Linked DNA regions of Archangium violaceum. The main gene of each other region encodes a partner of the protein of the gene in region 2 in a complex. Links are inferred from orthologs where the notes say so. Each region holds a gene or a part of one and is shown on either strand. Other genes may lie near its edges. The genes, in order: JRI60_RS43190 and JRI60_RS33920.

Region 1 (8,700 bases), 2.3 Mb from region 2 along the record:
CTCCGCGTTCTGCGGCAGCGCGTTGGCCAGGACCTCGAGGCCCTGGAAGGCCACGGGGCCCTTGAGCTGCTGGCCCTCGCGGAAGCGCACCTGGGCGGTCTCGGCGGCACCGCTCACCGTGGTGAAGTTGGCCACGTTCGCCTGGCTGTTGAAGGCGCTGACCAGCAGCACGATGAGGAAGGTGGCGATGAGGAACGCGAAGTCACCGATGCGGTTGGTGATGAACGCCTTGCGTCCCGCCCAGGCCTTGGCCGCGTCCGTGTACCAGAACCCGATGAGCAGGTAGCTGGCCATACCGACGCCCTCCCAGCCCACGAAGAGCAGGACGAGGTTGTCGGCGAGCACCAGCGTGAGCATCGCCGCCACGAACAGGTTGAGGTACGCGAAGTACCGCCAGTACCCGTCGTCGTGCTCCATGTAGCTGGTGGAGTACAGGTGGATGAGGAAGCCCACGCCGGTGATGACCAGCAGGAGCGTTCCGGACAGGTGGTCCACCAGCAGGCCGAAGTTCACCCGGAAGGTGCCGACGGAGAACCAGGTGCCGTAGTCGTAGCCGATGGCGTAGCGGATGGCGTTGGGCGAGTAGACGCTCTCCATGGCCACCGGCGAGCCGCCCTGCACGTGGCTGACGCACCAGAAGGCCAGCACGGACAGCACGAAGGAACCGGCCACCGTCGCGCACGCGATGAGGTGGACGTTGCCGCGGCCCAGCATCTTGCCGAACACGCCGCACACGAACGCGCCCAACAGCGGCAGCGCGATGATGAGCCACAGGGACTGCGCGAAGATGGCGGGTTCCACCGGCGCGGTCATGAAGAATTGCTTGAGGGCTTCCATGGGCAGAGGGGCTCTCTAGGGCGGAAGGAGGGGCCGGGCCGTCAGTGCTTCATCGTCCGGATTTCGTCGATGTTGACGGTGCCTCGGCTGCGGAACACGGCGATGACGATGGCCAGGCCGATGGAAGCCTCGGCCGCCGCGACCGCGATCACGAAGAAGGCGGACACGTGGCCCGTCAGGTTGCCGTTCTGTTTGGCGAAGGCGAGGAACGTCAGGTTCGCCGCGTTGAGCATCAGCTCCACGCACATGAACACCACCAGGGCGTTGCGGCGGATGAGCACGCCGAACATGCCGAGGCAGAACAGGGCTGCGGCGAGGATCAGGTAGTACGAGATCGGGACCATGGCCGGACTTGGGGAGGGCGAGCGCCGCCCGCCTTCTAGCAGAGGGTTGAAGGGGACGGGCTCAAATCCGCGACTTGGCCACCACCACCGCGCCCACCATGCCCACCAGCAGCAGGAGGCTGACGGCCTCGAAGGGCAGCAGCCACTTGGTGTAGATGGTCTGGCCGATGACCGCCAGGGTGCCGAAGCCGTTGGCCACCGCCTGCGGGCCGGTGAACGTCTCGACGCGCTCCGGAATCCGCCAGATGGCCACCACCAGCACCGCCAGCAGCCCCGCCGCCGCCGCCCCGCCCGCAATCCGCGAGAGCGTCAGCCGCGGCCCGGTCGAGGTGGACTCGCCCAGGTTGAGCAGCATGATGACGAAGAGGAAGAGCACCATGATGGCGCCCGCGTAGACCAGCACCTGCAGCACCGCCACGGTGTGGGCCCACAGCAGCACGTAGATGCCGGCCAGGAAGAAGAACGTGGCCACCAGCGACATGGCGGAGCTGATGGGGCTCTTGGCGAAGATGACCAGCCCGGCCGACAGCAGCGTCAGGAGCGCGAAGGCTCCGAAGAGAATCAGCTCGATGTTCACGACCACTCTCCGAACGCGCCCCAGGGCTTGTCGCCGAACGGGCAGCGGTGCTCGCGGATGTGCGCCTCGAACTCGTCGCGGAAGCGCATGAGGAAGGAATGCGTCGGCAGCGCCGCGGCATCGCCCAGCGCGCAGATGGTGTTGCCCAGACCGATGGGCGGGTAGGGCGCGATGGAGGACGCCACGTTGCTGAGGATCTCCACGTCACCCGGCTCGCCGCGGCCCTCTTCGATCTTCCGCAGGAGGCGCGTCTGCCACGGGGTACCCTCGCGGCACGGCGTGCACTGGCCGCACGACTCCTCGGCGTAGAAGCGGGCCACGCGCCACAGGCTGCGCACCATGCAGGTGGTGTCGTCCATGACGATGACGCCGCCAGAGCCCGCCATGGTCTGCTTCACCTTGACGGCCTCGAACTCCATGGCGATGTCCAGCTCGTCCGGGCTGAGGATGGGTGCCGACGAGCCGCCCGGGATGACGGCCTTTATCTTGCGACCCGCGGGCAGGCCCCGGCCGTACTTGTCGTCGAAGATGAGCTGGGTGAACGTCGCCTCCAGCGGCACCTCGTAGACGCCCGGCCGGTTCACCGTGCCGGACAGGCACACCAGGCGGGTGCCACCCGACTTGTCGGTGCCCAGGCCGGCGTACCAGGCCGAGCCGCGGGTGAACACGTGGGGCACGCTGGCGAGCGTCTCCACGTTGTTGACCACCGTGGGGCAGCCGAACAGGCCCACCACCGCGGGGAACGGCGGCTTGAGACGGGGCCAGCCCTTCTTGCCCTCGAGGCTCTCGAGCAGCGCCGTCTCCTCGCCGCAGATGTAGGCGCCCGCGCCGCGCACCACGTAGCAGTCCAGCTGGTAGTCCTTGCCCAGCATCTTCTTGCCGAAGATGCCGGCGGCGTAGGCCTCCTTGATGGCCGCGTTGGCGCGCTCCGCCTGGAGCTTGAACTCACCGCGCAGGTACACGTAGCAGGTGTGCACGCCCAGCGCGTAGGACGCGATGGCGATGCCCTCCAGCATCATGTGCGGGTCGTTCTCGAGGATGTAGCGGTCCTTGAAGGTGCCCGGCTCGGACTCGTCGCCGTTGACCGCGAGGTACTTGGGCTTGGGGCTGTCCTTGGGGACGAAGCTCCACTTGAGGCCCGTGGGGAAGCCGGCTCCGCCGCGCCCGCGGAGGTTGGACTTCTTCACCTCGTCGATGATCTGCGCCGGCGCCAGCTCCAGGGCCTTCTCCAGCCCCTTGTAGCCCCCGCGCTTCTTGTACTCATCCAGCGTCCAGGAGTTGGGCTTCCCCCAGGCGCTCGAGATGATCGGTTCAAATGCCGTTGTCGCCATGGAATCAGGTTCCTTGATGCAGGAGTTCAGGGGAGCTTGTCGAAGATCGCGTCGACCTTGGCCTTCGTCAGGCTCTCGTGGTGCTCCTCGTTGATTTGCAGGCACGGCGCGGTGCCGCAAGAGGCCAGGCACTCGGTCTCGCGCAGGAAGAAGCGCTCGTTCGACTCACCGGCCTTCAACCCGAGCTTCTGCTCCAGGTAGGCGAGCATCTTCTCCGCGCCCCAGAGGGAGCAGGAGAGATTGGTGCAGACGTCGACGGTGTACTTCCCGGGCTTCTTGAGGTGGTACATCACGTAGAAGCTCGCCACCTCGTAGGCGCGCTCGGGCGTGACGTTCAACCGGCTGGCGACCAGCTTGAGTCCCTCGGGGGGCAGCCAACCTTTCAACTCCTGCAGCAGTCGGAGCGCGGGTAGCATCGCTGCGCTCTTCCGATCCGCGGGGTAGTGCGAGAGGATCTCCGCGATCTCCGCGTCGAACTTCTTCTGCTCTTCGGGGGTGAACAGGGGCTCCGCCATGGCGGGCGCTTCGTAAGGCTCGAATGGCCGCGTTGTCAACATAAACCCTCGGAGCTACACTCCGTCCCATCAGCGAAATGCCGAGCGATTTCAACCCCTTGTTATGAATCGGGGATCAGACGACAAGCGAGATGAGCCCCGAGTGCCGCTCGTGCTGCGGGTGCGTTTCCCGGATCAGGCTCGGATGGCGGCCGTGACGGAGAACCTCTCCAAGGGGGGGATCTTCGTGCAGACGGACCGTGCCTTCACGGCCGGTGAAGAGGTGGGGTTGGCACTTTCTTTCCCGGGGCTGCTGAATCCGGTAGAAGTCGTGGGGACGGTGGCCTGGATACGGCCAGCGTCGGCCGAGGCGCCGGGTGGTGTCGGCATCCGGGTGGTGCGCGATCAGGACCGGCAGCGATTGGGTGAAATCTTGAGTTCGGCAGGACAGACCCGCGCGTCGGACCCGAAGGCGCTCCCCGCCGAGGGCTACCGTGTCCTCATCGTCGAGGACAACCCGCACATCGTCGAGATGTACAGCTACGTGCTCAAGAAGCTGGCGAGCGGCGAGCTGGCGGGCAAGGTGCCGCTGGAGGTCCACTTCTCCCCGGATGGGCACCACGCGCTGCAGGCCCTGCGCTCCAGCCGCTTCAGCCTGGTGATGACGGACCTGTACATGCCGGTGATGGACGGCTTCGCGCTCATCGAGCGCATCCGCGCCGAGGAGCCGCTCAAGTCCATTCCCGTGGTGGCCATCTCCGCGGGCGGTCCCGAGGCGCGAGAGCGCGCCATGCAGCTGGGCGTGGACATCTACCTGCGCAAGCCCGTGCGCTTCCAGGAAGTGCTGGAGACCGTGAAGCAGCTGCTTCACATTCCCTGACAGTCGGCGGGGAGGCTCGCTTTGAGGCGGGGTGCCGGGACGGCTAGAGTCCGGCTCGCATGCCCAAGCCCGCCATCCACCGCGACACCGTCTGCGGCGAGGCGCTGTTCATCCTCCAGAGTCTGAGGGAGAACGGCCGTCTGGGGCGCTCGAACAAGCTGGCCGATGTGAAGGCCTCGCTCGAGCCCTCCGTCTCGCTGGAGTTCGACAGCTACTATCTCTTCCTTCGCAAGTACCTCTACATCGCGCTGGACCCGCGGGAGGCGCAGCTGCGTCTCACCGAGCCGGGTGAGCGCGTGGTGGATGGCGAGCTGCAGGAGAAGTTCTCCCTGGAGGTGGACGAGTTCTTCGCCGAGCAGCTGCTCGGGGACGACGACTCCGTCGTGACCGGCGAGGAGGAGGACGACCCGAGCATGCCGCCTCCCCCGCCGGACATCCTCCTGGAGGAGAACGAGATGCTGCCGCCCGTGGAGCAGCCGCCCGCGCTGCCGAGGGCTCGTGCGTCCGTGGCGCTGGAGGTGCCGCTGCCTCCGTCCGTGCCGGTGCCTCCCCCGGTGGCGAGCATGCGCAACGAGGCCGTCCCCCTGCCGCCCGCCGTGCCCGTTCCCCCCGCCGCTCCCGTCGCGCCTCCCGCTCCGATGCCCGCTCCCGCCCCCGCGCCCGTCCCTCCGCTGGCCACCTCTCCCGCTCCCAAGGCCGCCGCCGAGGTGCTGGACCAGCGCTACCAGAAGCTCGAGGCCATCGGCTCCGGGCCGCTCGGTACCGCCTACAAGGGCCGCTTCAACGCGCTCGGGCTGGACATCTGCGTCAAGGAGCTCAAGGACATCTTCGGCTACTTCTCCTTCCTGCAGCGCGGCGAGGTGCTCAAGCGGCTGAAGAAGGAGCTGTGCGCGCAGGCCCAGGTGCGCCACCCGGGCATCATCCAGGTGCTGGACCAGAACGCGGAGGCCGCCCGGCCGTACTACGTGCTGGAGCTGCTGCACGGCAGCCTCAAGGACAAGCTGGAGGAGGGCGGGGGCAGGGGCGTGCCGGTGCCCTTCGCCATGCGCTGCTTCCTGCAACTCGCCTACGCGCTGCGCGCCGCGCACGCCGTGGGCCTCACGCACCACAACCTCAAGCCGGAGAACGTCCTCTTCGATCTCTACGGCAACGCGAAGCTGGGCGACTTCGGCCTGAGCCGCGTGGTGGAGCAGGACGCCTCCAAGGGCTTGCCCCAGGTCTTCGTGGGCGCCGGTGGCATGGCGTACCTGGCCCCCGAGCTCCTCCAGCCGCAGCGCGCGAAGGACGCCGGCCCCGCCTCGGACGTCTACGGGCTGGGCATCATCCTCTACGAGATGCTCACCGGGCAGATTCCCGGCCGCCGCTCGCCGCTGCCCTCCGAGGTCAACCCCGAGGCCCCCGCTGGCCTGGACGCCATCTTCGACAAGATGACCCATGACCGGGTGGACCAGCGCTACCCGGACATCGACACGATGCTGGAGGACTTCTACAAGTCCTTCACCGAGGCGCAGTTCCTCGCCAGGGGCGACCTCATCCTGTCCTCCGAGCCGCAGTAACGAGTGCTCGCGGTGGACGGGCCAGGCTGTAAAACTCGTCCTCCATGAGCAACAGCACGAATTCGCAAGACTCCGTGCTCGTCACCGTCACCGGACGGGACGAGCCCGGCATCCTGGCCCGCTTGACCGGCATCCTCTCCGAGGTGGGCGCGGTACTGCTCGACATCGAGCAGGTGGTGGTGCATGGCCAGCTCACCCTGTCCCTGCTGGTGCGCCTGCCCGAGACGCGCAGCGTCCTCAAGGAGCTGCTCTTCGCGGCGAAGGAGCTCGGCATGTCGCTGGACTTCAAGCCGGTGGAAGGGCCGAGCACTCCCGTCGGCCCGAGCCGCAGCCGCCATGTCGTCACCGTGGTGGGCTCCCTGGGGGCCCGCGAGCTGCACGCCGTCGCCGAGCGCCTGGCCCGGCACGGGGCCAACATCGAGCGCATCAACCGCCTGTCCGACGCGGAGCTCGGCTCGGTGGAGATCCACATCGCCCTGCCGCCGGAGAGGGATCCAGAGGAGCTCAAGCGCTCGTTGCTGGAGCTGGCCATGTCCACCAGCGCCTTCGACGTGGCGCTGCAGCGCGAGAGCCTCTACCGGCGCAGCAAGCGGCTGGTGGTGATGGACATGGACTCCACGCTCATCCGCATCGAGGTCATCGACGAGCTGGCGCGGGCGTACGGGGTGGGCGAGCAGGTGGTGCGCATCACCGAGCGCGCCATGCACGGGGAGATGGACTACGACGAGTCCCTGCGCCAGCGCGTGGCGCTGCTGAAGGGGATGGACGCGAAGGTGCTGCGGGACATCGCCGCCAACCTCCCGCTCACCCAGGGCGCGGAGACGCTCATCCGGGTGCTCAAGCGGCTGGGCTACCGCACCGCCATCATCAGCGGCGGCTTCTCCGTGGCGGCCGAGGCCCTCAAGGCGCGGCTGGGCATCGACTACGCCCACTCCAACATGCTGGAGGAGGCGGATGGCAAGCTCACCGGGCGCACGCTCGGACCCATCGTCAACGCGCGCCGCAAGGCGGAGCTGCTGGAGAGCATTGCCCAGGCGGAGGGCATCCTTCTCGACCAGGTCATCGCGGTGGGCGACGGCGCCAACGACCTGCTGATGCTGGAGCGCGCGGGTCTGGGCATCGCCTTCCGCGCCAAGCCCAAGCTGCGTCAGGCGGCCGATACCTCCATCTCCGCCGGAGGCCTGGACACCATCCTCTACCTCCTGGGACTCACCGCTCGCGAGCTCCAGGAGGTGCTCGGGTAGGGCGGCTCACGAGGCGCGCATGCGCGCCGCCAGCTCCTTCTGCTGGAGGGCGCCCTTCTCCAGCAGCAGCTCGAGCAGGGCGCGCAGAATCTTGGAGCTCTTCTCCTGGTTGACCTGCACCGTCTGCAGCCGCTGCATCTCCTCGGGGGAGAACACCTCGGCCGGCGAGGGCGAGGCGCTGAGGATCTCATCGAGCAGATCCGCGGCGCTCGACCCCCCACCGGGACGCGAGGACGCGGCGGCCGCCGCCTGGCGCTGGGCGTTCTCCTCGGCCAGCTTCGGGGAGATGTCGGCGAGGGACTTCCTCACCGTCTTGCCGCTCATGTCGACGATCTTGAACTCGTCCTCGTCGCTCGAGGGCTTGTCCCTGCGTGTGCCCGTCGGAGTGAGGGACGGCTCCATGTTGCGGTAGTGCCGCATGATGGCGTTCTCGATCTCCCGGTCTCCCGCCACCATGGGGATGACGCGCGTGCGGCTGCGTGCGGCCACCTGATCGATGGTCTGCAGGTCGGACGGGTCCGCCATGGCGAGCACGAGCGTCTTGCCGTTGTCGCGCAGGGCCACGGGGAAGACGCCCTTCTGCTCGGCGAAGGTGACGTCCAGCTTCGCGAGGGCGCCCGGATCCTTGGCGGTGCCCAGCTGGACGCGCTGCACGCCCAGGCCCTGGGCAATGGCCTCGGTGAGGGTGTCCTCCGCGGCGAGCCCCATGTCGGTGACGATGCGCGACAGGCGTCCGCCCCACTGGTCATGTTGGGCGAGCGCGCTGCGAAGCTGCATCTCGTCGATGACGCGGGCCTTGACGAGAATCTCTCCGATACGGTTGCGAGGTGCGGCCATGCTCGCCAGTCTACGGAGGAAGGAGCCCGGAGTCGCGTTCGATGCCGCGAGGATTCGATACCTGCCTGGCAGAAGGGGTGGCGCTCTTCAACGCCGGGCACTTCTTCGAGGCCCATGAGGCCTGGGAGGAGGCCTGGACACACGAGAGCGGCCCACGCCGGCTGCTCCTCCAGGGCCTCATCCTCGTGGCGGCGGGCTGGCTGAAGCGGGACGCGGGCAATGCCCGGGGGGCGTGGACGCTCTTCTCCCGCGCGCTGGACCGGCTCGCGTCCCTGCCTCCCGTCTGCGAGGGCGTGGACGTGGGCGGCCTGCGTCCCCGGGTGGATCGCTGGCGACAGGGCGAGGCCGCTGACCGGCCCCTGCTCGCCTGGCCGGCCCCCAACCAGGGAGGAGACTTCTGATGCAGCCCTTCGCGGACGAGCAGACGCAGCTGTGCCCCTACTGCGGCGAGGAGGTGGAGGTGGCGGTGGACCCCGGTGGGCCCTCCTCGGAGACGTACGTGGAGGACTGCCCGGTGTGCTGCCGGCCATGGGTGGTGTACGTCTGCCGAGAGGGGGAAGAGGTGTCCGTCCACCTGGGGCGCGAGGACGATTGAGCCGG
Region 2 (16,215 bases):
AGGTCTCGGACGGAGGTGCCCCCGGCGGAGCCAGCTTCGCCCGGTGCCGCCGCGGAGTCCGTGACGCGTGGGGCCCTGGCCCGGGTGCGGAGCGTGGAGACACTGGAGGTGGGCTACGACGCGTGGCTCGAGCTGCGGCTGGCGCACGGCGCGGCGCGGCTGCGCTTCCGGGAGGAGCGCGGGCGGTTGGAGCAGCAGGGCTCCTTCCTGGTGGGGGCGGTGCGGGCGGCGAGCCAGGAGCGAGGGGCCTCGGAGGGGCCGGCACCAGGAGGGGAGCCGGCGCTCGTCTCCGAGCAGGGGCCCATGCGGGACTTCCTGCGCCAGGCCGAGGAGAAGCTGGCGCGGGCGCGCGAGGCGCTCGCGAAGGACGAGGCCGAGAGCGAGGCCCGGTACCAGGCCGCCTTCGGGGAGATCCGCGCCACGCTCCAGGACAGGGTGCGGCGCTACCTGGCCGCGGCGCCTCCCCGCCTCCGGTTGCTGCTGCGCAAGGTGGGCGCCACGCGCGCCATCCTCCACCTGGAGCGCGTGGGGGGCGATGAGCCGGTGCTGCTGCTGTTCCTCTTCGCCGGCCGGCTCGCCTCGCGCCACGGCTTCCTCTTCGACGACTCGACGGAGGACGTGTCGCTGCCACCGGCGCCGCTGTACGCGGAGGAGGGCGTCGCGCCGGGCGAGGTGCGCCCGGAGGCTTCGGACCTGATGGCCCGGGTACGAGCACCGGGAGAGGTGCTGCCCGTGAAGGGCTTCCTGCCCATCTTCGTGCCGCGCCCCGAGGGGGGCGAGGACTTCTTCCGCCTCCTCCAGCGTGGGCCGGTGCTGGAGGTGGAGGTGGCCGAGGGCCCGGGTTTCCGCAACGTCCTCACCCGCGAGGAGTCCGAGCGCTTCGCGGGGCACCTGCTGCGCCTCAAGCTCGAGGGCAGGCTCGAGCTCGAGGTGGAGGCGGGGTGAGCGCTACTTCGTGTGCACCATGCCGAGGTCGGCGGTGCCCACCAGCAGCGCGCTGCCGACGAAGAGGTTCTCGGACTCGGGGCCGCCGGTCTTCACCGTCTGGAAGACGACGAGGTAGTTGCTGCCCGGCTTGGGGAAGGCGCTGCCCGGGATGACGATGGTCTCCTTCTGCCACTCCACGGGGGACAGCACGATCTCGAGGAAGTCCAGCGGCTCCTTCGGAGCGTTGGTGTAGGTGGGCTCGCCCTTCTCGCCATTGGTGCCCAGGGGGACGACGGTGACGAAGCCCAGCGTGCGCACCTGGTTGCCGGCCACCGCCGGCCGCTGCAACGAGAGCCCCTGGTTGGCCGTGTGCGAGACGAAGCCCTCGGGCGGGTGGAGCCTCGCGATGCGCTCCAGGGCCGGCGCTTCCTCCACCACGCCCACGTACGAGCTGCCGCCTTGCGTGGCGACGAAGCGGTAGGTGGCACCGGACTGGTACTTGATGCCGCCATCTCCGAGGAAGTCACTCGTCTGGCCGTAGGTGCCCGCGCCCTTGTTTTCGAGGCTCAGCGGACTGCCGTTCTGGGGCTCGAGCCGGACGGTGGCGTTGGCCAGGGGCTGCGGGGTGCCCTGCTCGCTGCTGCGCGAGCCGAAGAAGACGAAGGCGGCCGTCTGGCCGGGGATGGTGATGCGCTCACCTTCGGGGATGCCGCCGTCGGGCAGCGTGCCGGCGTCGTATCCGGCCATGGCGGCCGCCGACACGTTCACGTCCGGCGTGGAGAAGAGGGTCCCCACCATCACGTTCTCGGCGAGGATTTGATTGCCCGTCTTGCCCAGGTCGCAGGCAAGGGGGGAGAGCAGGAGAGCAGTCGCGGCAGCGGACAAGACGAGGCGTTTCATTGCACCATTCCAGAAGGTCGGCCCTGCGGACGAGCATAGCAGGGCGCGGGGAGGGCTGGGCGCGTGGGCGGATCGCGCTATGGTGGCCGCTCCCGTGCGAAGCCTTCCCATCTACTCGGCCGGTCTCCGCTTCCTGCAGCGGCTCGGCATCTCGCTCCTGCAGGCCACGCTCTTCGGCGCCATTCTCGGGGTGCTCGTCTATTACCGGGTTCCCCGCTCGCAACTCGCCGAGGAGGCCACGCCCCTCGCGCTGCTCGCCCGCCCCTCGGCCTGGGTGCAGTCCTGGGAGCACGGCACGTACGACTGGCGCGTCCGCTCGCTGGGCGCGCGCTCCTCGCGCTCGGACCGCGTGGTGGTGGTGGCGCTCGATGACGAGACGCTCGCCGAGGCCCGCCAGGACCAGCACCCCGGCATCGCCTCCAACCCGTGGCCCCGGGAGATCCTCGGTGGCCTGTCCAACCGACTCCTCGACGAGGGCGCCGAGCTGGTGATGCTCGACTTCCCCTTCACCGAGCTCAGCCCGCGCGCCTGCCTGGCGCAGGGCACGCCCGGGCTGGAGGGACTGGACGACGATCGCGCCTTCCGCAAGCTGCTGGACCGCAACCCGGAGAAGTCGGTGCTGGCCTTCGCGTGGTCTCCGGGCCGGGAGATTCCCGCGGGCAGCCGGCTGTGGCCGTACCGCGTGCGGCTCGGCACCTTCGCTGGCGCGGCCGAGGCACGGGGCCGGGTGCAGTCGGTGCTGGCGGATCAGCGGCCGGCCTTCCTCATCCCGGCGGGCAACGCGGTGGAGGTATGGGCGGGAGTGGCCAGCGAGCAGGAGGGCCAGCGGGTGGTCCTGGCGCAGGGCCTCCGCGAGCCGCCGAAGGTGCAGGAGCGGAGGGCCACGGATGACACGTTCCGTGTGGGTCCGCTCGAGCTCTTCGTGTCCCTGGCGGAGGTCCAGGTGGAGGGGCTGGACACCTCGCTGCTGCCGGAGGTGCGCCAGCTGGAGCATCCCGTGGCGCCGCTGCTGGGCACGGCGAGCCTCTACGGTTCCATCACCCTGCCGGCGGATCCGGACGGGGTGGTGCGGGCCGTGCCGCACCTGGTGAGCTACCGTTCGCGCGAGGGGGCCCGGCACGTGTTGCCCTCGATGCCGCTGGTGGCGGCGATGCGCCTGGCGAACACGCGCCAGCTCCGCTACGCGGACGGCCGGCTGCACGTGGGGGACCGGTTCTCCATTCCCATCGACGAGTCCGGCTACAGCCTGGTGCGCTGGGACGCGGCCGAGGTGGGGCGGGGCTCACGCGGTTCGGTGTCCCGGGCGCTGCCCGCGTGGAACGTGCTGCTCAACCTCTTCGCGGTGCGTGAGGGCGTGCCACCCCGGGCGGTGCACGACATCGAGGGGCGGCTCATCGTCTTCACCGACACCTCGCGCCAGGGGATGAACTTCCAGCACACGCCCATCGGCGAGCGCACGCCCTCGGGGGCCGTGCTCGCCCAGTCGCTGGTGAACCTGTTGCAGTCCGAGGGCATCACCCGCGCCACGCCGAAGGTGGATCTCTTCCTGACGCTGGGGCTGGCGCTCATTGGCGCCTTCGTCGCGCTCACCTTCAACCGGGGCCTACGCTCCTTTGGCGACGTGCTGGTGTACCTGTTCGCCATGGGCGCGGTGGGGCTGCTCTACGCCGGGGTGGCCTGGTACGTGTTCGTCACCCGGCTGCTCTGGGTGGCGATGGCGGCCCCGCTGCTGGCCATGGCGCTCACCTTCGCCTTCACCATCGTCCAGTCCTCGCGCACCGAGCGGCAGCTGCGCCACTTCATCACCGGCGTGCTCGGCCGGTACGTCAGCCCCGAGGTGGCGCGGTTCGTCACGCGCGACCTGCGGGTGCTGACGCGGCCCGAGCGCCGTGAGGTGACGGTCTTCTTCTGCGACCTGGACGGCTTCTCGCGCCTGTCGGGGCAGCTGCCGCCCGAGCGGATCATCCAACTGCTCAACGACTACCTGACGGAGATGACGGACGTGGTGCGCTCCACGCACGGCCAGGTGGACAAGTACATCGGCGACGCGGTGATGGCCTTCTGGGGCGCGCCGGTGCGCACGGATCGTCACGCGCACCACGCCTGCGAGGCCGCGCTGAAGGTGAACGCGGTGCTGCAGGAGCGCCAGGCGTATTGGGAGAAGACGTATGGCCACTCGCTGCGGTGCCGCATCGGCATCGACAGCGGCGAGGTGCTGGTGGGCGGCATGGGAAGCGACCTCGAGGCCCGGTACTCCGTCATGGGCGGGTCCGTGAAGCTCTCCATGTTCCTGGAGAGCCTCAATCGCGAATACGGCTCCTTCGTGCTGGTGGGGGACGCGGTGGCGCGGCTGGCGCAGGACGCCTACGTCTTCCGCGAGGTGGACCGGCTGCGCATGAAGGGCCGCGCCGAGCCGCTCCGCATCCACGAGCTGGTGGGTCGCAAGGGGGAGATCAACCCACAGGGGCAGGAGAGGCTCGCGCTCTACGAGCAGGCGCTCATCGCGTACCACCAGCGGCGCTTCGACGAGGCGCTGGCGCTCTTCACGCGAGGCGTGGAGGAGTTCCAGGACTCGGTGGCGGGCCTGTACGCCGAGCGCTGCCGCAAGTTCGCCCAGGCGGCGCCGCCGGAGGACTGGGACGGCGTGTTCGCGCTCGAGGGCAACTGAGGGAGGACCCGCCGGGCGCGCTTTTCGCCAACTGGTCTGACAGTCAGACCAGTTCGCGCGGAGCGCGCCCGGGAGGCGGGCTCCGTGTGGAGCTCAGTCGTCGGCTTCGTCCGGGTGGCCGAAGAGCTCGACGACGGGCTTGTCCTGCTCGATGTGCTCGGCCACCACGCGCCGCATCTTCTCCGGCGTCATGTGCGAGTAGTACGCCTCGCCCTCCCAGCCCATGAGCTGGTAGTCCTCGGGGGAGAGTGGATCTCGCTTGCGCCCCGTCTCCTCGCGGATGACGACGTTGGGCCCCATGTGACAGAAGCCGTAGCAACCACCGCGGTACAGCTCGCAGCGCGCCTGCAGACGCCGTGTGGACAGCTCGTCGCGAGCGGCCGCGGCCACGGTATCGGAGCCGCCGGCCTTGCAGCTCGAGCCCTTGCACACGGAGAGGCGGTAGCGCTTCATGCACCGCCCACCCTACGGGACTTCGCGAGGTGCTGGAAAGGGCCGCATCACTCCAGAGTCCACGCTCCCTCGCACGCCCCCCGAAACGACACCGGCCCGCCGTCCACCGCGAGGAGCGGGGAGGGCGGGCCGGGAGCCGGCGGGAGCCGCCGGGCGTGCTACTTGAGGAACTTCGTCACGGGCACCGGGCCGTCGTTGGAGACGACGGTGCGGCTGCCCGAGGGGGCGTGCTCGCCGTGGCCGTGGTGGCCCGCGGGGAGCTGCGCGTGGGCGTGGTGCTCCTCGTGGCCCTCGCCGATGCGGGTGTGGGCCTCCTTGTGCGTGTGCTCCGGACGCTCCGAGCCCGTGCGCTTGTTCCAGGGGTCGGACGGGTGGGAGACGGCCGGGCCCTTGAGCAGCTTGGGGATGTCGTAGACGAAGCCCTGCCGGTTGTACTCCGCCGGAGTGTGCGTGTACGTGTCCATGCGGATGGCGTCCTTGGGGCACGCGTCCACGCACAGGCCGCACACGATGCAGCGCAGCTCGTCGATGACGAACTGGGTCGGGTACTTCTCGATGACCCGCGAGCTCGCGTCGGCCGAGTCCGTCTCGTACTCACCGGCCTCGATGTAGATGCACTGGGCCGGGCAGATGGTGGCGCACATGTAGCACGCCACGCAGCGCGGCTTGCCGTCGTCGCGCGGTACCAGCCGGTGGAGACCGCGGTACCCGTCGGGGTACGGCATCTTCTCCTCGGGGTACTGCACCGTGGTGATGAGGCTGGTGCTCTTGCGATCCTCGAACGGGGTGCCCACCTCCCGCGTCCCGAAGAGGTTGCGCAGGAAGTGCCGGGTGGTGATGGCCAGACCGCGGATCAGCTCGGGCAGGTAGGACCGCTCGCGGATGTCGGTGCGGGGATCCTGGGTTGCCTTGTAAGCCATGGTGTCTTTCTCTCAGCTCGAACTAGTGCGAGGCCGCGGTGGCACCGGAGTGCGCACCGGCGGGATGGGAGTCCGCGGCATGGGCGGCATGCGCGTGGGCGGGCAGGCCGTGGCCATGCGCGTCGTCGTGACCGTGTCCGTGGGCCCCGTGGCCACCGTGACCATGGCCCTCGGTGCCCTCCTCCTTCTTGGCGGAGGACATCGTCAGGGCCACCAGGACGCCGATCTGCAGCAGGCCGAAGAGGGCCAGCGCGCGCAGGGAGGGATCCCACAGCACGAGCGCGCCCGTGGCGAACACGTTGATGAGGCCGGCGGGCAGGAGGATCTTCCAGCCCAGGGTCTGGATCTGGTCGTAGCGGAAGCGCAGGAACGTCCAGCGGATGGCCAGCTGCAGCCACACGAAGAACATCACCTTCGCCCAGAACACGGTGCCGAGCACGGCGCCGTACAGCCACCCGTACTCCTTCATCACCGCCAGGTTGGACAGCCACTCGCCGCCGAAGGGCAGGTGGTAGCCGCCGAAGAAGAGGACGACGATGAGGCCCGACAGGACCACGATCTCCACGAACTCGGAGATCATGAACAGGCCGAACTTCATGCCCGAGTATTCGACGAAGTAACCGATGATCTCCGACTCACCCTCGGGCGTGTCGAAGGGGGCGCGCTTGGTCTCCGCGAAGGCGGCGGCGAAGAAGAGGAAGAAGCCCAGCGGCTGCAGCAGGAAGCCCCACGCGGGGATGCCGAAGTCGAAGGTGGAGCCCTCGGGGGTGAAGCGCCACAGGTAGGCGGCCTGGCCGCTGGCGGCGGCGCCCGAGCCCAGCTCATTGGTCACGTGGCCCACGAAGGAGGGCAGCTGCACCGTGGAGAAGGCCATCATCAGGCCCACCAGGGACAGGCCCAGCGCGACCTCGTAGGAGATCATCTGCGAGGCGGCGCGGACGCCACCGAGCAGGGCGAACTTGTTGTTGGAGGACCAGCCGGCCAGCGAGGTGCCGTACACCGCCAGCGAGGCGATGGCGAACACGTAGAGCAGGCCGAAGTCCGGGGTGGCCACCACCATGTCGACGGTGTGGTCGAATACCTTCACCGTGGGGCCGGCGGGCACCACCGCGAACAGGGCGAACACCGGCGCGAAGGCCAGCATGGGCCCCAGGTTGTAGAGGAGCTTGTTGGCCGTGGCCGGGATGAAGTCCTCCTTGAAGAGCATCTTCGCGCCGTCGGCCAGGAAGTGCGGGATGCCGACCAGCGCCTTGTCCTTCAAGCCCGGCAGGTGGATGCGCGCGCGGTTGGGGCCGATGCGGTTCTGCATCAGCGAGCTCCACTTGCGCTCGGCCACCGTGAGCAGGGATGCCGTGCCCATGACGAAGGCCAGCATCAGGATGAGCATGTTCGTGAGCCGGCTGGCGCCCGGGAAGACGCCCTCGACCACGCCACCCAGCACGTACGCCAGGAGCATGTGCACGGCGAAGGCGCCGAACATGACGCCGAACCAGAAGAGAATGGTGGTGACGCGCTTCATTGTCAGAGACCCCGGACCCTGGGAGCGCCGAACTCACGATACCCAGGAGGCCTGCCGTCGGCGGCGGTCGGCAGCGGATTGATGCCCGGCTTCTCCCGGTCGGGCGGCGAGGCCTTGTCCCAGTCGAAGGAGGCGAACTCGGAAACCTGCTTGCCCAGCTCGCGGAACACGTCGCGCGAGGACGTCCAGGCCGCGGTGCCACCCATCTCGCGGGTGAGCTCCGCCGCCAGCGCCCAGTGCGCCGCGGCGTCACCCTTGGAGGGGTAGGCCTTGCGGAAGCGCTGGATGAGGCCGTCCACCTGCACGAAGGTGCCATCGTGCTCCACGTGCACGGCGGCCGGCAGCAGCACGGTGGCCTGCGCGGTCACGGGCGACTCGTTCATCGCCTGCGCCACGAAGACGTCCAGCTTCGCCGCGGCCTGCGCGAAGGACTCCTCGCCCACCGGCACCTCGGTGCCCACGGCGTAGAGCGACTTCACCCGGCCCGCGTCGATGCCCTTCACCAGCTCGTCGAACGGCTTGACCGTCAGCCCCAGGCCCTGGGCGATCAGCTCCAGGCCCTTGCGGTTGGGGTTGCGGTCCGCCGTGAGGAGGTAGTGGTCGGCCTCGCCCTGCGGGCGGCCACCGACGAACACTTCCTTGGCGCCCAGCGACACCTTGGCGAAGGTGAGCGAGGCGAGCAGGTCCTCGTTGGAGGCGACCGGCGAGGCGAGCACCGCCACCTTGCCCTTCACGTCGGCGAGCGCCTTGGCGGCGGCCTTGATGGCCTCCTTGCGCGCGACCTCCGGACGGGCGGTGCCGGTACCCTGCTGGCGGCCCACCACCGCGCTCAGCACGCGGCCGGTGTTGAGGTACTTGTAGGTCGAGCGACCGTGGTCGCACATCCAGCTCTTGTTGACGGCCTCGTTCTCGCGCGGGCGGTAGCGGTAGGTGTCCTGGCCCATGAAGTCCGCGTAGGTGTTGCAGCCGCGCGAGCAGCCGGTGCACACGGACGGAGCGGCGGACAGGAACCAGGCGCGAGCGCGGAAGCGGAAGTCGCGGCTGAGCAGCGCGCCCACGGGGCAGATGTCCACGGTGTTGAGCGAGTAGTTGCTGTTGAGCTCGCTGCCCGGGAACGTGTCGATGACCTCGTGGCTGCCACGGCCGAAGATGCCGAGCTGCGGCTCCTTCGGAATCTCGTTCATGAAGCGCACGCAGCGGCTGCAGATGATGCAGCGCTCCTGGTCCAGCACCACGCGGGGCCCCAGGACCTTGCGCTTGTTCTTCAGCGCCTTGCCGCCCTCGAGCCGGGAGGGGCGGTAGTCGTAGCGCATGTAGTAGTCCTGCAGCTTGCACTCACCGGCCTGGTCGCAGATGGAGCAGTCGACCGGGTGGTTGAGGAGCAGGAACTCCATGACGGCGCGCTGCTGCTCCTTCACCTTGGGGGTGGTGGTCTTGATGACCTGACCCTCGGCGATGGGCGTCTGGCAGGCGGGCACCAGCTTGGGGGCGTTGGAGGCCTCCACCATGCACATGCGGCAGTTGGCCGCGATGGACAGGCGCGGGTGGTAGCAGAAGTAGGGGATGTCCGAGCCGACCATGCGGGCCGCCTCGATCATGTTCGTCCCCGGCTTCACCACGACTTCCTTGCCGTCGATGGTGCAGGTGACGAAGCCCGGGTTCTTCGGCGGGGGAGGGCCGGCCGGCTTGGCGGCCGGGGGCGGCGGAGGCGCCGTGGGGGCGCTGTGCGCGGCCGGAGGCGTATCCAGCTTCGCGCCCGCGGGCGGGTGCTTCGGCGTGGAGCCGGGCGCCTCGCGGGTCTCGGAGGGCGCGCCCTTGGGGGGCGTCTGCGAGTCTCCGGTGGGCTTCTTGGTGTCGTTGTCGCTCACTGCTCGACCTCGCCGCCGATCATGTTGATCGTGTCAAAGGTGGGAATGAGGTCCGCCAGCATCTTGCCCTTGATGATGGAGGGCACGGCGGACAGGATGGGGTAGCCCGGCGCGCGCACGTGGACCTTGTACGGCCGGCCGCCTCCGTCGCTCACCATGTACCAGCCCAGCTCGCCGTTGGCGGCCTCGGTGGCGTCGTACACCTCGCCGGCGGGCACCTGGATGCCCTCCATCACCAGCTTGAAGTGCGAGATGACGCCCTCGATGGTGCCGTACACCTCGGGCTTGGGCGGCAGCGCGATGCGCCAGTCGTCCAGGATGATGGGGCCGCCCGGAATCGTCTTCAGCGCCTGGCGCAGGATGCGCTCGGACTGCTTCATCTCCTCGATGCGCATCAGGTAGCGATCGAAGTTGTCGCCCCTCTCGCCGATGGGGATGTCGAAGTCGAAGCGGTCGTACACCCAGTACGGCTTGGCCTTGCGGATGTCGTAGTTGATGCCGCAGGCGCGCAGGCAGGGGCCCGTCCAGCCGTAGTCGATGGCGTCCTCGGCGCTGATGACGCCCGTGTCCTTGGTGCGATCCACGAAGATGCGGTTGCGCGTGAGCAGCCCGTCGATCTCCGTGACCAGCTCCATGACCTTGTCCAGCGTCTTGTGGACCTTCTCGATCCACCCCTCGGGCAGATCGCGGTTCATTCCGCCGATGCGGCCGAAGTTGGTGGTGAGCCGCGCGCCCGTCAGCTCGGCGACGCGGTCCATGATGAGCTCGCGCGCCTCGACGGCGAAGAGGAACGGGGCGAAGCCGCCCAGCTCCATGCCCGTGGCGCCCACGCACGTCAGGTGATCATGGATGCGGTGCAGCTCGGACCCGATGACGCGGATGTACTGGGCGCGCTCCGGAATCTCCAGGCCGATGAGCTTCTCTACGGCGTTGAGGAAGCCGAAGTTGTTCATCATCGCGGACACGTAGTTCAACCGGTCCGTGTACGGCAGGCACTGGGTCCAGGTGACGTTCTCGCAGCTCTTCTGGAAGCCGCGGTGGAGGAAGCCGATCTCGCAATCGGACTCGGCGATGTTCTCGCCCTCGAGCTCCACCTTCATGCGCACCGTGCCGTGCATGGCGGGGTGCGAGGGGCCCATGTTCACGTACATCCGCTTGGTCTGGAGGTGGGTCTCCAGCTCCGCCTCGTGGGCGTAGGCGTCGATGTCCGGGTTGGGCGCTTCGGGACTGGGGGGTGACGCGGGCTTGTGGGTGTCCGCCATGATGTCCTCTGGGGGGCTGCCGGTGGGGGCGGGCGATCAGGAGACGCCGCTGGTGCCGGGGCCGCGGAAGATGTCCTTGATGGGGCGCTCGGGGATGAGCGGCTGACGGTCGCGCATCGCGTAGTCCTTGCGGAGCGGATGGCCCTGGAACTCCTCGTACAGCAACACGCGGCGCAGGTCCGGGTGTCCCGTGAAACGGATGCCGTAGAAGTCCCAGACGAAGCGCTCCCACCAGTTGGCGCCCTTGAAGATGGGCGTGATGGAGGGCAGCTCCGGGTTGGCCTCGCTCACGCGCACCTTCAGGCGCACGTGCTCGTGACGCGACAGCGAGTAGATGAAGTAGACGACCTCGAAGCGCGGATCATTCTCCGCGAGGTGGAGACGATCCACCGCGTCGATCGAGGTGAAGAGCTTGAAGTCGAGCTCGTTCTTCAGGAACGCGGCGACCTTCGGCAGGTGCTCGGCGTGGATGACGGCCCAGGCGCCGCCAGTGCGGTCGAGGTAGCGCTCCGCCACCGCCTCTGGGAACTGGGCGGTGACCCTGTCCAGTGCGAAAGTGCTCAAGGGGGCCCCAATGCTGGCTATGGAATCCGGCGCGTTATAAGGATGACCCCCGGGGGGCGTCAACGTAATCCCTCAGCCATCCCCGCTACTTACGCGAGGCAGAAGCCCCGGTGGGCCGGAACGGGCATTTCAGGCCGCCGCCCCGCTGCCTCCCCGGGCGCGCGTGGGCCCGGGAATGAAGGTGGAGACGGGCTCGCTCTTGCCGGCCACGGGGGTGGGGGGCAGCTCCTGCCACTGGAAGCCCTCGCCCGCCTGGTCCCGGGTGCTGCGGGAGACGAGCACGGGCGTCCCGAGCCGCTTGGTGAGCTGCTCGATGCGGCTGGCCAGGTTCACCGTGTCGCCGATGGCGGTGTACTCGAGGCGGCGGGCGGTGGAGCCGATGTTGCCGAGCACCACGCGGCCGGTGTGCAGGCCCACCCCCATGCGCAGGCCGGGCTCCCCCCGGGCGAGCCGCTCGCCGTTCACCGCCTCCAGCTCGCGCATCATCTCCAGCGCGCACTCCACGGCCCGCCGGGCGTGCTCCGGCTCGGGCAGGGGGGCGCCGAAGTACACCATGAGTGCGTCCCCGATGAACTTGTCGAGCGTGCCACCGTGGCGGAACACCACCTCCACCATGCGGCCGTAGTACTCGTTGAGGATGGCCACCACCGCCTCGGGAGACAGCCGCTCGCTGAGCGCGGTGAAGTCCCGCAGGTCCGCGAAGAGGATTGTCACTTCGCGCAGCTCGGGGGTGGACACCGGCGAGGCCAGGTCCTGCAGGCGCTCGGCCACCGCGGGGGAGAAGTAGCGGCCGAGCTGGGCGCGCTGGAGCTCCTCGTGCGTCAGCTCGGAGACGAGCATGCGGATGCGGTGGAAGAGGTAGTTCGCGGCACCCGCCGTCATCATCAGCACCACCGCCCCCACCAGGCGCGCGCCCACGCCGATGGAGGCCTCGGCCTGCAGATACCACTCGGCCAGGGCCGCCACGCCCGTCACGGTGAACGTCACCGTGCGGCGCAGCGACAGGGCGGAGATGACGATGAGCGCGGTGTAGATACCCAGGGTGAAGCCGGCCACGCCTCCGGGAGAAGGGGAGACGGGGATGGCCAGGTGCTGCAGCCAGTAGATGGCCGGCGCGTCCACCACCGCCAGGGACAGTCCGGCCCAGCTCGCCACGAGCGCCGAGCGCAGCACACCCACCAGTGTGGCCACGGTGCACAGCCAGTAGGCCCCCATGGGGACGAGGTACACCTCCCAGTCCGCCAGTCCCTGCACCCGCGCCTGGTACGTGGAGATGGCCAGGATGGCGGACACGCCCAGCAGGCGCACCAGCGCCAGCCGCTCGGCGTTGTGCCGCCGTTCGGCCTCGATGGCCTTGCCCACCGGCTCCCTCAGGAACTCGGAGAGCGAAGCGCGTCTCTGCCTGGACTCGTCCACTCGGTCTCGGCCGTGTTGGGGGTGTACGCGCATCCTCGCACGTACCCCCGGGTGTGTGCACATCCGGTGCAAAAGCGAGGGCCCCGCCACCTCCGAGGAGGTTCGCGGGGCCCGGGGCCGGCACCAGCGGTGCGCGGCTGCCTACTTGGTGAGGTTGTACTGGCCGGCCAGCAGATCGTGCGGGGCCGGAGCGCGGTGACCGGCCTTGTGCGTCTGGTTGCCGATCTTGTCCTGCAGCAGCTTGAGACCGTCGAGCACCTGCTCGGGGCGCGGCGGGCAGCCGGGGATGTAGACGTCCACCGGGATGACGCGGTCGATGCCCTGTAGCACCGCGTAGTTGTCGTAGAAGCCACCGGACGAGGCGCACACGCCGAAGGCGACGACCCACTTGGGCTCGCACATCTGCTCGTAGACGCGCTTGAGGATGGGGGCCTGCTTGAGGTTGATGGTGCCGATCACCATCAGCATGTCGGCCTGGCGCGGAGAGAACCGGGGGAACTCGGCGCCGAAGCGGGCGATGTCGTGGCGGGCCGCGGACACGGACATGAATTCCATGCCGCAGCACGCGGTGGCGAACGGGTAGGTGAAGAGCGAGTACTTGCGCGCCCAGCCCAGGCCCTTGGAGACCATCCGCTCGAAGAAGCCCATCGCGTCATCGCGGCGGGTGGTCAGTACGGGGGCGATATCGGATTCAGCCATGGTCGTTTCTCAGTGCTCCCACTCGAGAGCACCCTTCTTCCAGATATAGATAAGGCCCACCACGAGGGTCGCCGCGAAAACCAGCATCTCCACGTAGCCGAACCAGCCGAGCGCCTGGAAGTTCACCGCCCAGGGGTACAGGAACACCGCCTCGACGTCGAACACGATGAAGAGGAGGGCCACCACGTAGAACTTCACCGCGAAGCGCTGGCGCGCGGGACCGCTGCTCTCGGAGCCGGCCTCGAAGGCCGTGGACTTGATGGAGCTCGGACGCCTGGGGCCCAGCATGGAGGCCAGCTGCACGATGACGAGCGCCAGCACGCCCGCCAGCAGCAGCACGACGGCCAGCGGCAGGTAGGAGGCGAGGGGGTTGGTCGTGGGATCCATTTCGCGGCGGACCCTAGGGACACAAGGGGGCCGTGTCAATGGGGAAGCCCGGAGATCCAACCCCTGGACATGACAGTGGAAAGCCGGTGGAGGAGCCTGTCTCCCCGCCTGCTCCTCCGCGAGCGGCCAGGGGGCGGGGGTTTGACGCTCCGCACACGGGACGCCTAGGGTCACACCCTGGCGCGCCCGCGACAACCGGGGGCGCTTTTCCCGATCGATACAGGAGAGAGCCCGAGCATGTGGGGTCGGCTCAGTTTGCGCTGGCAGGTGGCGTTCGCGGTGCTGGTTCCCAGCCTCGCCCTGGCCCTGTTCAGCAGCGTCTACTTCCCGAAGCAGCAGGAGGAAGTCGGGCTGGGGAAACTCGAGGATCGCGCGAAGGCCGTGGGGATGCTCGCCTCGGATGGGATCGCGCTCCTGATGGAGCAGGGCGAGCCCATGTCGAAGGCGTCCTCGGGGGCCCAGAGCGCGGAGACGTGGGAGATGAAGCAGCTCACGCGCATCTTCGACCGGGTGGAGCAGTCGGGCTCCGTGTCCTTCCAGGCGTTGCTGGCGAGCGATGGCACGGTGATGTTCGATCGCGGCCCCGTCCCGCAGGGGCTCAAGCGCGCGTTGAAGGCAGGCCCGGGCTGCGAGACGATGGATCTGCAGGATGCGCCGGTGGCGTACTGCTCCCTGCCGGATGGCCGTGTCTACGCGGTGGGCATGGACGCCGCCAAGGTGAGGGCGGAGGCGGGCGCCACGCGTATGCCGAGCTTCATGGCGTACCTGGGGGCCACGGTGGTGGGCCTGTTCATCGCGTTCTTCATCGGGCGGGCCATCGCCGAGCCGGTGACGCGCATGACACAGGCGGCGCACGAGGTGGCGCAGGGCGACGTGTCCCTCAGCGAGGTGGACGTGGCCTCGGCGGGAGAGGTGCGGCTGATGGCGCACTCCTTCAACGAGATGCTGGGCACGCTGCGCGGCACGGTGACGGAGCTGCTGGCGCGGCTGGAGCAGCTCTCCAGCGCCTCGCGGGGGCTGACGGGAGCGTCCGCGGATCAGGAGCACGTCATCAGCCAGCAGGCGGCGTACGCGCAGCAGATCGCCGCGACCTTCGAGGAGCTGAGCCGCACGGCGGAACAGATCTCCAGCTCCACCGAGGTGGTGGAGTCCAGCGCGCGGCGCACGCACGAGGCGGTGGCCGAGGCGATGGCGGTGGTGGCGCAGGTGGTGGCGGGCATCAACGACATCCGCATGGAGTCCAAGGGCGTGGCGGACGCCATCGTGGGCCTCAACCAGGATCTGCAACAGGTGTCGAAGATCGCCCAGGTCATCAACCAGGTGGCGGAGCGTTCGGACCTGCTGGCGCTGAACGCGGCGCTGGAGGGCACGAAGGCGGGCGAGGTGGGGCGGGGCTTCTCGCTGGTGGCGGCGGAGATGCGCAAGCTGGCGGAGAACGTGTCGGCCTCGGCGCGGGACATCGCGCGCATCGTGGAGAAGGTGCAGGACTCGGGCAACGAGGCGGCCACCAAGGCGCGCGTGGGCATGGCCACGAGCGACCGCGGCGTGGAGGTGGCGGAGCAGGCCTCGGCGGTGTTCCAGCGCATCGTCGAGCTGGCGCGCGGCACGAGCGAGGCGGCGCGGCAGATCACCATCGCGACGCGGCAGCAGCGTCAGTCCAGCGAGCAGGCGGTGCAGGGGGCGCGCAACGTGGCGGAGCTGGTGAAGCAGGGCGTGGACGCGACGGGTCGCACCACGCGCATCGCGCAGGATCTCCAGAACGTGGCGGACAGCCTCACGGTGCTGACCGCCAGGTTCAAGGTGGCGCGCGACCGCTGACCTCCCTCTCCCTCTGGGAGAGGGGCGGGGTGAGGGTCGGCGGACGTCAGGCCCGGACCATCTCGATGTGCGTCTTCTTCGGAGGCTGCCCGAAGGGGAGATACCGCAGCTTGGGAGGAGCCGTTCCCGGAGCGAGCTGGGGCCTCAGTCCCCGGCGCGCCATCTCCCGAGCGAACGCCGTGGCGAACTGCACCACCTCCATCCAGGCCAGGTGGTAGCCCAGGCAGAAGTGGGGGCCGCCTCCGAACGTCGCGATGTCGATGGCCGACGGGGGCGAGCGCCTCCCCAGCCAGCGCGAGGGATCGAACCGCTCCGGCTCGGGGAAGAGCGCCGGGTCGTAGCCGTAGGTGCCAATGGGGATGGTGATCATCGTGCCGCGCGGCACCCGCTTGCCGTAGAGCTCCAGGTCTTCGTTGGCCTGGCGCGCCGTCAACGACACGGGCGGATACAGCCGCAGCACCTCGCGGAAGATCGCCTCCGCGAAGGGATGACGCTTGAGATCCTCGGGCGAGCGGGGCAGGCCCGGCGCCGCCACCGACTCCTCCCGCAGCTTCTCCCAGAGGTCGGGCCGCTGGGCGAGCACGATGCCCAGCCACGCCATCACCGACGCGGACGTCTCGTGGCCCGCCAGGGCCAGCAGGCGCAGGTTCTGGATGAGATCCTCATCCCCAAGCGCCTTCCCTTCCTCATCACGCGCCGCCAGCAGCGCCGAGAGCGTGCCCGGCATGTCCGGCCTTCCCCGCGCCGCGGTGATCAGCTTGGAGAAGCGGGAATCGAGCCAGATCCGTCCCTTCCGGGCGCGCCGGGCCGGCGA

What was found.
Region 1: the proteins of JRI60_RS33920 (region 2) and JRI60_RS43190 are in contact, whole or in part, in a cryo-EM structure (PDB 7NYH), measured with the Escherichia coli proteins. The link is inferred for Archangium violaceum from one-to-one orthologs.

What each region holds. Positions count from the first base shown.
Region 1 is NZ_CP069396.1:10,849,954-10,858,653, reverse strand. What follows is about bases 1-3,000. They hold JRI60_RS43190 (NADH-quinone oxidoreductase subunit J), read right to left. Parts: upstream 1,759-3,000; coding sequence 1,243-1,758; downstream 1-1,242. Other genes in these bases: nuoF (NADH-quinone oxidoreductase subunit NuoF), read right to left, coding at 1,755-3,000; nuoK (NADH-quinone oxidoreductase subunit NuoK), read right to left, coding at 879-1,181; nuoL (NADH-quinone oxidoreductase subunit L), read right to left, coding at 1-837. Also shown: more of nuoF, read right to left, coding at 3,001-3,089; nuoE (complex I 24 kDa subunit family protein), read right to left, coding at 3,116-3,604; JRI60_RS43175 (TIGR02266 family protein), read left to right, coding at 3,708-4,463; JRI60_RS43170 (serine/threonine-protein kinase), read left to right, coding at 4,523-6,019; phosphoserine phosphatase SerB, read left to right, coding at 6,064-7,263; JRI60_RS43160 (general secretion pathway protein GspE), read right to left, coding at 7,270-8,100; JRI60_RS43155 (DUF309 domain-containing protein), read left to right, coding at 8,142-8,501; JRI60_RS43150 (CPXCG motif-containing cysteine-rich protein), read left to right, coding at 8,501-8,695. UniProt on the Escherichia coli protein: NDH-1 shuttles electrons from NADH, via FMN and iron-sulfur (Fe-S) centers, to quinones in the respiratory chain. The immediate electron acceptor for the enzyme in this species is believed to be ubiquinone.
Region 2 is NZ_CP069396.1:8,532,517-8,548,731, reverse strand. The notes cover bases 5,140-8,019. They hold JRI60_RS33920 (complex I subunit 1/NuoH family protein), read right to left. Parts: upstream 7,388-8,019; coding sequence 5,891-7,387; downstream 5,140-5,890. Other genes in these bases: JRI60_RS33915 (2Fe-2S iron-sulfur cluster-binding protein), read right to left, coding at 7,390-8,019; JRI60_RS33925 (NuoI/complex I 23 kDa subunit family protein), read right to left, coding at 5,140-5,868. In the rest of the region: JRI60_RS33945 (hypothetical protein), read left to right, coding at 1-945; JRI60_RS33940 (hypothetical protein), read right to left, coding at 949-1,827; JRI60_RS33935 (adenylate/guanylate cyclase domain-containing protein), read left to right, coding at 1,922-4,495; JRI60_RS33930 ((2Fe-2S) ferredoxin domain-containing protein), read right to left, coding at 4,589-4,948; more of JRI60_RS33925, read right to left, coding at 5,107-5,139; more of JRI60_RS33915, read right to left, coding at 8,020-9,255; nuoD (NADH dehydrogenase (quinone) subunit D), read right to left, coding at 9,252-10,517; JRI60_RS33905 (NADH-quinone oxidoreductase subunit C), read right to left, coding at 10,554-11,066; JRI60_RS33900 (adenylate/guanylate cyclase domain-containing protein), read right to left, coding at 11,211-12,497; JRI60_RS33895 (NADH-quinone oxidoreductase subunit B), read right to left, coding at 12,639-13,196; JRI60_RS33890 (NADH-quinone oxidoreductase subunit A), read right to left, coding at 13,206-13,583; JRI60_RS33885 (methyl-accepting chemotaxis protein), read left to right, coding at 13,821-15,401; JRI60_RS33880 (cytochrome P450), read right to left, coding at 15,448-16,215. UniProt on the Escherichia coli protein: NDH-1 shuttles electrons from NADH, via FMN and iron-sulfur (Fe-S) centers, to quinones in the respiratory chain. The immediate electron acceptor for the enzyme in this species is believed to be ubiquinone.